Linked DNA regions of Thermoplasma volcanium GSS1. Each later gene encodes a partner of the first gene's protein in a complex. Links are inferred from orthologs where the notes say so. Each region holds a gene or a part of one and is shown in the gene's direction. Other genes may lie near its edges.

Evidence for each region.
Region 2: TVG_RS00860 (region 1) and TVG_RS02910 share a complex: the UniProt entries of both Methanocaldococcus jannaschii proteins name them as parts of the 30S ribosomal subunit. The link is inferred for Thermoplasma volcanium GSS1 from one-to-one orthologs.
Region 3: TVG_RS00860 (region 1) and TVG_RS01805 share a complex: the UniProt entries of both Methanocaldococcus jannaschii proteins name them as parts of the 30S ribosomal subunit. The link is inferred for Thermoplasma volcanium GSS1 from one-to-one orthologs.
Region 4: TVG_RS00860 (region 1) and TVG_RS00035 share a complex: the UniProt entries of both Methanocaldococcus jannaschii proteins name them as parts of the 30S ribosomal subunit. The link is inferred for Thermoplasma volcanium GSS1 from one-to-one orthologs.

The regions. Positions count from the first base shown.
Region 1 is NC_002689.2:171,631-174,697, reverse strand. The notes cover bases 75-3,048. They hold TVG_RS00860 (30S ribosomal protein S7), read left to right. Parts: upstream 75-1,268; coding sequence 1,269-1,829; downstream 1,830-3,048. Other genes in these bases: TVG_RS00855 (IS1634-like element ISTvo4 family transposase), read right to left, coding at 1,899-3,048; TVG_RS00865 (30S ribosomal protein S12), read left to right, coding at 838-1,266; TVG_RS08880 (hypothetical protein), read right to left, coding at 255-383; purM (phosphoribosylformylglycinamidine cyclo-ligase), read right to left, coding at 75-179. Outside these bases: more of purM, read right to left, coding at 1-74; more of TVG_RS00855, read right to left, coding at 3,049-3,067. UniProt on the Methanocaldococcus jannaschii protein: One of the primary rRNA binding proteins, it binds directly to 16S rRNA where it nucleates assembly of the head domain of the 30S subunit. Is located at the subunit interface close to the decoding center.
Region 2 is NC_002689.2:542,085-545,118, forward strand. The notes cover bases 53-2,993. They hold TVG_RS02910 (30S ribosomal protein S8e), read left to right. Parts: upstream 53-1,301; coding sequence 1,302-1,685; downstream 1,686-2,993. Other genes in these bases: TVG_RS02900 (hypothetical protein), read left to right, coding at 147-836; TVG_RS02905 (NifB/NifX family molybdenum-iron cluster-binding protein), read right to left, coding at 830-1,189; TVG_RS02915 (signal recognition particle subunit SRP19/SEC65 family protein), read left to right, coding at 1,692-1,946; priL (DNA primase regulatory subunit PriL), read right to left, coding at 1,938-2,921; TVG_RS02925 (aminopeptidase P family protein), read right to left, coding at 2,918-2,993. Outside these bases: more of TVG_RS02925, read right to left, coding at 2,994-3,034.
Region 3 is NC_002689.2:340,881-343,875, forward strand. Bases 94-2,995 are described here. They hold TVG_RS01805 (30S ribosomal protein S5), read left to right. Parts: upstream 94-1,162; coding sequence 1,163-1,828; downstream 1,829-2,995. Other genes in these bases: TVG_RS01790 (50S ribosomal protein L32e), read left to right, coding at 94-219; TVG_RS01795 (50S ribosomal protein L19e), read left to right, coding at 229-678; TVG_RS01800 (50S ribosomal protein L18), read left to right, coding at 684-1,166; rpmD (50S ribosomal protein L30), read left to right, coding at 1,806-2,303; TVG_RS01815 (uL15m family ribosomal protein), read left to right, coding at 2,284-2,721. In the rest of the region: more of TVG_RS01790, read left to right, coding at 1-93. UniProt on the Methanocaldococcus jannaschii protein: With S4 and S12 plays an important role in translational accuracy.
Region 4 is NC_002689.2:6,594-9,421, forward strand. Bases 89-2,823 are described here. They hold TVG_RS00035 (30S ribosomal protein S19e), read left to right. Parts: upstream 89-1,097; coding sequence 1,098-1,550; downstream 1,551-2,823. Other genes in these bases: TVG_RS00025 (MFS transporter), read left to right, coding at 89-425; TVG_RS00030 (zinc ribbon domain-containing protein), read right to left, coding at 455-862; TVG_RS00040 (DNA-binding protein), read left to right, coding at 1,561-1,908; TVG_RS00045 (50S ribosomal protein L39e), read left to right, coding at 1,905-2,060; TVG_RS00050 (50S ribosomal protein L31e), read left to right, coding at 2,070-2,339. In the rest of the region: more of TVG_RS00025, read left to right, coding at 1-88; more of TVG_RS00055, read left to right, coding at 2,824-2,828. UniProt on the Methanocaldococcus jannaschii protein: May be involved in maturation of the 30S ribosomal subunit.

The DNA.
Region 1 (3,067 bases):
CCTACTCCATCATTGTTAAAGCTTAAAGCAAAATTGCCCATATCAATAAGTGAGGTAAAGCCACCAATATAACCTATATTCTTAAAATCTTCACGGTGAAATTTAAGCTGTCTTATGAAGCTGCTTACAAATTCCCCCTGCATTTTTCTATCTATTATACCATCTTTGACTTCGGGCATATAAACGATATCACTTCATTAAATAACTTTATTTTCATTCAAGGTAAGAATTCAGCCATCTGAAGTTATACCAGATTAGGCCTGAATGGCAGTTTTCTTCTCTTTCTGCAGTTTATCAATTACCTTCTCCTGCTCTTTCTTTTCCCTTGTGAGTTCGTCTATTATCCTCTGACCATCAGGGTCTCTGGCAGGTCTTTTATTCATTATAATATTATAATGCATTTATTATGCAAGGATCTTTCAGTTTGAAATGCGTATTCTGATGAACTTAAAAGCACTGAACTATTACCATTCGAGTAAAGATATCGATAAGGAACTGAAGACTTCTGTTTTTAGAGAATGGATTATTGCCTTTTCCGTTGTAAGCGAGAATAATTTCGTTCTATTATAAAAGGATACAGAAAATATTAAATTTGATGGTGTTGCCTAGTTCTGTTAATACTAATATAAGTGTAAACAACTTGAAATTTAAAATTTGAAGATTCGAGCATATAAATAGAATTACGGGTAAATATCTGACAGAGGAAAGATCCTTTCATTACCTTAGTAGAGGATGTGAAGCAAACGCAAGATACAATACACAAGTGTTATATATAGACAGAAAATACAGCACACACTATTACTAAAGGTAACGTATTCATCACTGCACGGTGATATTATGGGAAATGGATTGAACGCTGGCAGGAAGCTGCTTGAAAATAGGAAGAAATTTCGCTGGTCTGATAGAGATTATAAAAGAAGAGTACTTCAACTGAAGAGGAAAAGCGATCCACTAGAGGGCGCTCCACAAGCGAAAGGCATAGCAATTGAAAAGGTTGGTATTGAGGCAAAGCAGCCTAACTCCGCTATAAGAAAGTGCGTTAAGGTGCAGCTTATAAAAAATGGTAGGCAAATAACAGCATTTGCTGTAGGTGATGGTGCAATAAACTATATTGACGAACATGACGAAGTTACAGTTGAAGGAATTGGTGGAAGGATGGGAAGAAGTAAGGGAGATATACCTGGAGTGCGTTATAAAGTAGTCGCTGTTAACGGCATTTCCCTGAAAGAGCTCGTTAAAGGAAGAAAGGAGAAGACGGTGAGGTAAACATGCTGTTGCTATTTGACAAGTATGATGTTAACTCTGTCGAAGTACACGATCCAGGAATGGTGAAATACATAAATGTCAAATCAGCTCTAAACCTACATACTGGAGGCAGGTTTTCCTCCTACTATGCTGGGAAAATAAATATGAATGTTGTGGAGAGGCTCATAAATAAACTCATGAGGACAGAAAAATGGACAGGCAAGAAGTACAGCGCTTATAAGATAACCAAGGATGCCTTTGATATCATTGCAGATAAGACAAAACAAAATCCACTCCAGATACTAATAAATGCTATAGAAAACGCAGGCCCACGTGAAGAGGTTACAAGGCTGAAGTACGGCGGTATTGCAGTACCTAAATCAGTGGATGTGTCTCCATCAAGGAGAGTCGATGAAGCACTCCGTAACATTGCAACTGGAGCTACAAATGCCTCTTTCAAGAGCAAAAAGTCGATTGTTAATTGCCTTGCTGATGAAATCATGCTTGCTGCAAAGAACGATGCGTCTTCGTTTGCAATAAGCAAGAAAGAAGAGATAGAAAGAGTCGCACAGTCAGCAAGATAAATTACATTTTTTGTGTTTTATTTTAGAAAAAATTGTAAAACTGCCAAATATTAAAAATTAAGCCTTAACTCACGCCTTTTTACGTAATAGGTCGAGATCTATATTCAGAGTTGATACCAGATCATTGGCTTTTTTTGGTATCTCGCTCATGATCTCCCCCTTCTCCGTCCGGTACATCTTTATCCTGGAGAGTATGAGTAGGATATCCTTCACGCTGTATTTTCCATCTATCATGTTGAGAATCTGGAAGTGTAGATAAAGCGACAGAAGATTGAGGAACATGTATGTGAAAAGCATGTGGTCATCCCTGAGGTATGATCTATCCGCCTCTAGATCATTCTTGTACACATTGAATGCGTATTCCACATATTCTCTCTGTTTATACAGGCGATATATTCTCTCAGGTTCCTCATTTAGATCCGAAAGAAGGTAAAGCTTTCCAAAATTGATCTCGTTCTCATCATACTGCTTTCTGCTCCTTTTATTCTCTTCAATTCTGAGAAGAAAGTCCTTCTCCTCCTCAGATCGCAGAACAGGATCCTCGAATATGTACACATCATTTTCACGTTTCCAGTATTTTACAGGTTTACCGTCATAGCTGAACACACCCATGAAGTGTTCAGGTTCAGGTATGAGTGATGAGTTTCTTCTCAGTGGAATGATGTAGCTCAGGTGCCTCCTCTTCAATTTCTTAACGTTGATTGCAGAGAAGAATCCCTTATCCGCCACTATTACACACCGATCAACACCTGCCATGTCAATGGTCTTTGACATGGCGGATGCATCCCTTATTGATCCTGGAAGAATTCTAACAAAGGTAGGCATTGTCCTGGTGGATGAGAACAGCATCATCACGTTGATCTGGGGAAGATGCATGCCCTTTGAGTTATGTCCAAGTTCCAGGAATGACATGTTCTCTGATCTGGAGAATATTGCAGTGGAATCCATGAGGACATACTCACCCTTTTCAGTGAGTTTCTTCATGACACGGATGCTCTGGTCCTCAGGCAGTGAGGAGAGCATCCTTGACAGCGAATCAGGCGACATGCTCTCGTCCATGATTCTTGGCAGGTATGTCTTCTCATACAGGTAATGAACGGATTTCATTGGCAGTGGCTGTATGTTCCTCAGAATGACATAGGATATGATGCGTTTCCACATTGTGGGATATATCTCCCTTAGGACGGGGATGACTGTCCTCTCAGCTATTCCATAGAGAAGGGCAATGTTGCCGTATT
Region 2 (3,034 bases), 370 kb from region 1 along the record:
AAATAAGGTCAAAATAAACAAAATTTGGTAATCGAGGGGAAGAAATATATTGTTAGAAATTATGTATAAGATGAAAACCTAGATCATAAAGAGTCTATTACAGCATTACCATTTACGTATAGAATGCACTATTGGTATATTAGTGGGTGATTAGGATAAAGGTTGCAGATATTGAGAGGCTCATATCCGATCTCAGAAGTGCGATGTACGCGGAGCAAAGCCATAGGAAAATAATGGCAATAGATCAGGCGTTATATCGCAGGGTACGAGAAGTCATAAAAGAGCTTCAAGTAGAGGCAGATCAGCAACTTAAGAAGCAGGATATACAAGAGTACATGAAGACTACGAGGCTTATAGAGACCATAAAGTCTGATTTTAGGTCATTTTTTCAAAGAAGATACGAAAAGATAGTATCGAAGGCTATATATGATATAAACAGCGAGATAATATCTGTCCTGACTGAAGAGGAAAGAGGGTTCATAGAGAAGATACACAACTTAATAATGAGCGAATATGATAGCTTCCTACCAACGTTAAAGGATATAGCTGTAGAAGAAAACCAGGATCAGACCACTACTACTGAAGTTGAGAAGCCGATGGTTATTAGTGAACCAAGCAACCCTACCTCACAAGAGAAACCCATTAAGGATCAGGCACAAACCGAAAAGAAAGAAATAGAGAAAAAGGATGTGTTAGTTATGATAACGCAGGATTTGCCACCTATAGCACAAGCTGATAGGAATTATATTTTACACGCTAATGATCTTGTATACCTTTCTGAGGACATAGCAAGAATATTGGAAAAGAGAAATTCTGCTATTATTCTTGATCACTGATGCTCATGCATGCCGTGCTCATGCGTAGGCGCAGTAGCTACTGGTATACGCCCATTTATCACATCCTTAATAGCTCGTTCGACTTCTACTTCTGGAGTTATGTAAACCTTGATGCGGTCCTTCAAATAGCTGTATCCTGGCCGTCCAAGTTCGCTTAGTATTATGGCATCTACACCTCTACTTATTGCGGAAGCCAACATTTGCAAGCCTTTAGCTCTGTATGCGTGCATAGCCGGATTCTCATATTTTTCTAGCAGATCAGCATTGCCGTCCTTTACATCGTATATGTAAACATACTGAGATTCCCCAGGGCCGCCGACCTTATTATCCGATACAGCAACTGCAATTTTCATAACCTTGTATGTATAGCAAGTTTAAAAGGATATCGATAATTAGATATCAATTTATTGATATCTATGAATAACTATAATAATAGGGTATGAGATAAGGGAAAAAGGTGGATCTATGACTATATTTCAAGGTAAATCAGGAAAGAAACCGACTGGAGGTAACCTAAAGCAGGCTAAGAAAAAGAGAAGATTTGAGCTCGGGAGGGAGCCAACGCTCACGAAGCTTGGGACAAAAGTTGAGAGGAAGGTAATAAGGACGATGGGAGGAAATTCTAAAGCCATCCTCTTCACAGCAGATACAGCGAATGTGTACGATATCCACGAAAAGAAGATAAAGAAAGTAAAGATAATAACGGTAAAAGAAAATCCTGCAAACAGCCATTACGTCCAGAGGAATATAATAAATAAGGGAACAATAATATCGACAGAAATCGGAGAAGCTATTGTTACTTCACGTCCAGGGCAGGATGGCGTAATAAACGCAAAACTCTTAAACTGATGATCGATGCGCTGTGCCTTGTACCTCCAGTATTTTAACAAGGACCTCCCAAGATCCAAAGGGAGGCGCCTTCCAAAAAAGATATTGCAGAATTTTACCGAGGAAAGGCTCAGATCTATTCTGGAGGAGGCACGTATATCCTACGAAGTTAGAGAATGTAGATATCCGAGAGTTCCATGGCAACCCAGTAAGATGTATGTGTTAGATTCTAATTTGAAGAAAACCAGCATACTCAAACTGATAGAGAAGAAATTATCCTAGTCTCCTGCTTTTGACTTCGTAATAGGTCAGCGGATGCTTCATCCAATCCTGATGGCATAGTTTGTCATCATCCATAAAACAGAGATGGTTTGATCGCATCGTCTCACATTTTGGGGGGGAATACTCTACTCCGGAAATTTCCCCCGATAGGTGCTTTATTTGGTATCTTGTTATAGATTCATCGAAGTCAGGCGCATTCCTGAAATATTCAACTATCTCATCTTCTGTATAGCCAACTTTATGTAGGAAACTTGCAATAGCTAGCCTTCCCATATGCGGTACGTTTATGCCTTCATGAAGATTCCTTATTATCTCTTTCATGCACGGAGGAAACGCTTTTGTATTGCCTCTGCCGATAGTGAGCTTTGCATAAACGGATTTTTTGTAAAACTCACGAAGCTCATTTATTGAATCAGTTTGATCGGACAAGACGGGCGATGCGGTTGTTTGATCTATAGAATCAATTACCTTAAACATATTCGAAACAAAAGATTCTCTTAGAATCTTAATTGCCACATCTTTCTGGCAATATACTATGCCTTTTATTACACTTTGATTTGAGAGCCTGTACTGGGATCCAGTCACTCTACTTGCATATTTTACAAAGTCGAATACGCCAATTTCGAATCTTTCAAGATCCCGGTTATATTTCATGTTTATTTTTAGGTCATCTGCGAAATTTTCAATATCTTCAGGCTGCTGATTTTTTAAAGCATCTTCAACGGCATCCCGCTCTCTTATCACTGTTCTAGCGGTCACTATGTTTTCATTTAATGCTACTAAAACCCATGCTATATACCTCAGCATATCCACGTTGAGAATTTCTTTCTGCTGGTCGCCAGATATGGCATTTCGGATAAATCGCATGGAATGATCTTTGATCTCAGCATCGTCGTCCTTTGTCCCTCTAACAGAATTTGCTATTCTCTTCACGGCCTCGGAATCCTGGAAGAATAAAAGAGGTGGGAATCTCATGAAACCTCAATTAGTTCGTATGTTGGTGCAGAAGTTATCTTTTCGAATCCATCTTTCTTAACTACAACGTCGTCTTCGATTCTTACTCCACCTACGCCAGGAACGTATACGCC
Region 3 (2,995 bases), 170 kb from region 1 along the record:
AGGAGGCCCCCAATTGTGGATGCAGGGTTTAGATCACCTGCAAAGGTAAGAGGAATGCACCCTTCAGGTTATTACGAAGTACTTGTATATAACTTAAAGGATATCGAAAATATTGATCCAAAGATACAGGCCGCAAGGATAGCCTCTTCTGTTGGTTCGAGGAAGAGGGAAGAGATCGCCAAGAGATGCGCTGAGCTTAATATAAAGGTGTTAAATTAGGTGGTATAAATGAGAGCAGAGACTGTTAAAAGGATAGTATCCGACTTAAAGGGTGTCGGTACTTCAAGGGTTTATATTGATACGAATAAACTGGATAAGATAGATGAAGCAGCCACAAGATCCGATATTCTAGCGCTCATTGAACAGGATGTTGTCAAAATAAAGCAGAAAAAAGGCATCTCTAACGGTCGTTTGAAGAAAAGGATAAAGCAGCTTTCGAAGGATAGGAGACGCGGCCCTGGCTCTCTAAGAGGTACAAGGAACGCGCGATACAAGAGAAAGGAACGCTGGATCGATACTATAAGGGCATTGAGGGATGAACTAAGGAAGCTTAAAAAAGATGGGAAGATAGACCCTGCAGTATATAGGAAATATTATCGTATAATAAAGAGTGGAAGCATAAAGTCAAGGGCTCAACTCGTATCCCATATAAAGTCGGCTGGTTTGCTTAAAGAGTGATTGGCATGGCATTCAAAAGGAAGGTATTGGGTAAGACTGATTATGGTAGGAGGCTTAGACTCCTTAAATCAAAAGATAGGAGGTTCATAGTAAGGATCACCAACAAAGGCATCATAGCTCAGATAGCGGAGTACTCAGTAAATGGAGATCGAATATTAGCTACAATTACCGACAAGGCGCTATCTAAGTATGGTATAGAATTACGTGGAAACAATCTCCAGATCTGTTATCTTGTAGGTTATGCGGCTGGAGTCGAAGCTCAAAAAGCAGGTGTAGAGACAGCCGTATTAGACATAGGCCGCAAGAAATTTAGAAAGGGTGGCAGGATAGCTGCGTGCCTTAAAGGCATAACGGATTCTGGTGTAGATATCCCACACGGCGAAGACGTGTTTCCTGATAAGAAGAGGCTTAACGGTTCACATTTAAAGAATCCTGTTAAGTTAAATGAAGCTGTAAAGAACTTTAAGAAGCTGGAGGAGAAAGCATGAGTGATGAATGGACACCGAGAACTCAACTTGGTAAACTCGTTGCGTCTGGGCAGATAAAAACTATATCCGAAGCGCTTAAAACAAAACTTCCATTGAAGGAATATGAGATAGTAGATTATTTGCTGCCAAACATTAAGGACGAGGTTATAGATATAAAAAGAGCACAGAGGATGACAGACAGTGGTAGGAGAATGACCTATTCGATAACTGTAGTTGTGGGAAACGAAGACGGCTACATTGGGCTAGGCATAGGCAGATCAAAGGAGGCAGCACCTGCCATTAGAAAGGCACTGATAAACGCAAAGCTCAATATAATGGAAATAAGGAGAGGCTGTGGTTCCTGGGAATGTGGTTGTGGAAGAGCACACACCCTTCCATTTCTGGTTGAGGGAAAATCCGGATCCGTAAGGATCACTTTAAAGCCGGCGCCAAGAGGAGTTGGACTAGCAGTTGGAAACGTCGCAAAGATTATACTAAGGATGGCAGGAATTGAAGATGCGTGGGGATTCGCAGCAGGTCATACAAAGACCACAGTCAATTATGCTCTCGCTGTGTATAACGCGCTAAAGGAAACTGCAAAGGTAAGGATTAATCCTGGAATCGTACTCTCGACACCAATTTATTCGGGGAGTGTTATAAATGTTAGCGGTCATACGGATTAGGGGTAGAACAGGTATAAAGCAAGATATAGAGGATACTGCGCACCTCTTAAGACTGAACAGGATAAATCATCTAGTTCTTCTCCAGGAAGATGCAGTTACTAAAGGTATGCTTCAGAAGGTAAAAGATTACGTAACTTGGGGCGAGATAGACGTCGATACCCTGGAGGTCTTGCTCAAGAACAGGTGTTTGTTCAAAGGAAGAAGAAAGCTTACAGAAGAAGAGTTAAAAGATGTAACTGGTTTTGGATCTTACAGGGATCTCGCAAAGGCTTTGGTTGACGGAAAGATAAAGTTTAGTGAAATTAACGATGTAGTGCCGGTGATAAGGTTAAATCCTCCTTACAAAGGTTATGAAGCAATAAAGACTTCTTACCGCAATGGAGGCTCAGCCGGTTACAGAGGCAAAGACATAAACAACCTCATTAGAAGGATGATAATACCGGGGGTAGATCTTAATGGTCAGAGAGAGAACTAAGAAACTTAGGGGTGGCCATTATGGCCGAGGAATGAAAGCTGGAAGAGGCAAAGGAAAGAAAGGAGGAAGAGGAAATGCTGGCATGGGCAAGCATAAATGGATATGGATGGTAAAGTATGACCCGCTCCACTTTGGCGGCAAGGGATTTACAAGCCATCATCTCTCAACTCCTGATGTTCCTATAAACCTAGGTGAACTGGAAAATATATTCGAAAATTTAAAAGCAGATGGTTTCGTTAGGGAAGAAAACGGTGAAACAGTGGTAGACTTAAAAGCAGCTGGATATGACAAACTGCTAGGTTCCGGAAATTTCAGTGTTAAGTCGAGGATAATAATAGATAAGGCAACCGAAAAAGCAATAAGCAAGCTTTCAGCTATAGGCTCAAAGATCGAAAATGTCGGAAATACAGCGGAATAACTCGGTAGCGTTTCCTATATTCATATTTTACGTCATAATTGTGGTGGCGTTTTGGTACTTTGGCCATCTTGGTTATGTGAAGCTAGCGATAGCTTCGTTACTTGTTGCTCCACTTTTCTATATAACGTATCTAGTTGCTAGCTACGCAGGCCCAAAGAAAAGTAAACTTTATGGCCTTGAAAATCTAACTGCAAAACTGCCGGCTGTTAAGAAGGCTAAGGGTCACGTAGAATTCAAGTATAAGATGTTGTGGACTGCCGTCATAGTAATATTG
Region 4 (2,828 bases), 160 kb from region 1 along the record:
TAATTGGTTTTCTAATAATGGGCATAACATTTGGTATTCTCGGCATATTCAGGTACCTTATGTCCCCTACATTCGTTACTTATTTCCTTTTAGTGTATGGAATAAGCTATTTTTTCACAGAGTTCGGCCCAAACGTGACTACCTTCATTTATGCTCCAGAGATGTTTCCAACAGCAATACGCGGACTCGGATCTGGAATATCCTCTGCAGGGGGTAAAACTGGGGCATTCATAGGAACCGCGCTAAACGTAATTATATTTACACTTTATGGGGAAGGCGAACTTTTCCTTATACTTGCTGGAATATCGATGTTAGGTATGTTAATGACTTTAGTACTTCTACCTGAAACATCTAGAAGAAAACTCGAGGATATTTCAGGCGAGGGTAGATATATAGTAAGAACTGCTTCCGGATTTAAAAAATAGATCCGGGAATCTGCTTAGATGCGGCTTTGTCAAATATCCGTTGATATTTGGCTTCCTGCCATCTGCTCCACATCTTTTGACTGCTTCACAGCTTCACCTGGCAGGCCTTTATGGGATCGTTTCAGACATGTCCGATACCTGAATGCAATGTTTATGCATGCATTCACATCACGGTCTATCTCAATACCGCAGGAATCACACTTCAGGATCCTGCCATGCCCTATTCTGGCCAGAGTATCACATACCGAGCACATCCTGCTGGTGTTCCTTGTTTCCTTTCTTGTCAGCTCTATGGCAGGAAGGCCTTCCCATGATGCCTTATACATTACCTGGGATGCAAGCATCCCATATGGAAATGCATTCTTAAGAAGGAATCTGTAATCCTTCCCTTTTCCATCGCCCTTCTTTGTAATCTGATTTATTCCCCCAATTCTCAATCATAATATTTATCGTGAAATTGACCATATCAGTAAACTTATGCATAAGCACCTTCAGGTTACCAGAAGGATAGAAATACTGTTTTACGGCCTTGAAAGCCTACACAAATACATATACCACTATCATACATAAATTTACAAGTCAAATGATTAATAAATCAACTAAGATTTGCAAATGTCTTAGATGCGAAAGAGTTATTAATAGACTTTAAATAAACCCTCAATTCGTGATAGTATGGTCAGTGTCAAATACGTTCCAAGTGATATGCTAATTAACTATGTTTCAGGGAAATTGAAAGAGGAGAAAAAGATAAAAGAGCCTAATTGGGTCAAATTTGTAAAAACGGGGGTAAGCAAAGAAAAGCCTCCACTTCAAGACGACTGGATATATGTAAGGGCAGCATCTATGCTGCGTAAACTTTACATCAATGGATACTTAGGAATTTCAAGGATGAGTAGTGAATACGGAGGCAAAGTAGATAGGGGATCGAAACGGTATCATGCGGCTTCTGGAAGCAGATCTATAACAAGATTCCTGTTTCATGAGCTAGAATCTGCAGGACTTGTTCAGAAGACTCAGAAGGGCAGATCCCTTTCTCCACAGGGAATGTCCTTGCTGGACAATGCCAGCAAAGAGATAATAAAACAGCTGGCACAGAAAGATCCTTTATATGAGAAATTCATATAAAGTGATTGAAATGAGTGATGATGAAGAATTAGAAAAAATAAGAAGAAGGCAGATGGAAGAACTTCAACGTCAGGCCATGCAAAGGCAGATGGCTGAAGAGGAAGAAAAACAAAGAGAAATTGAAAAGGCTAGGAGGCAACAAATACTGCGCCAGATCCTTGATCCATCTGCAAGAGAGCGTTTGAACAACGTTCGCCTAGTAAGGCCGGATCTTGCAGACAACGTTGAAAACCAGCTTATACAGCTTGCTTCGATGGGGAGGATAAACAGGATAATAAAAGAGAGTGATATAATAGATATACTGAGCAAACTTACTGAAAATAAAAGAGAACCAAAAATAGAGAGGAGAAGTAAATGAGCAGGAATAAGGAACTAGGCCGGAAAATTCGTTTGATGAAGAAAGTAAAGCAAAACAGAAGGGTTCCAGGGTGGGTCATGATGAGGACTGCCAGGAAAGTAACACAAAACCCCCTAAGGAGAAATTGGAGACGTGGAAACCTGAAGATATGAGGTGATGATTTGCCAGATGATGAAGTTTCAAAGGAAATTATAATGAATATACCCCTTAGGGAAGCGAAGCTTTCCTCAAGGAAGAGAAGGGCGGATACATCCATATCTATATTGAGGAATTACGTATCCAAGAAACTCAAAGTAGATACAAGTAAGATATGGATTGATCCGAAAGTAAGTGAGACGATATGGAAGAAGGGGAGAGAAAAACCTCCATCAAAATTATCCCTGAAGATAATAAAGCTAGAAGAAGGAACGACAGAAATTATTCTGCCTTGATTCTTTTATATTTACTTTCTACTAATCGTTTAGCCGGTGAGTGGTTGTGATAAGGAAGACATCAGTCATGAGGAGCAGCTTTATAGGTATATATGCAAAAGCTTGGGATGATGTCGCTTTTATCACAAAAATGGCCGACGAAAAGACTGTAAATGAGTTCAGGGAAGTGCTCCAGGTTGATATTAAGAGGATAAGTATCGACGGATCTACACTTATTGGAACCATGATAGCTGTTAACTCTAATGGCATAGTGCTCCCATATGGTTCGAACATAGATGGCCTGGACGGGATAGATGGAAGAAACGTTTTATACCTTAAAGATAAAATAAACGCCGTGGGAAACGATATAATTGCAAACGATCACGGCGCAATAATACACAAGGCATTTAGCAATAAGGCCAGAAAAGAAATAGAAGATACATTAGGCGTTGAAACAATTAGAACTTCAATAGGGAACATATTGACCGTAGGCAGCGCGTCTGTTCTGAC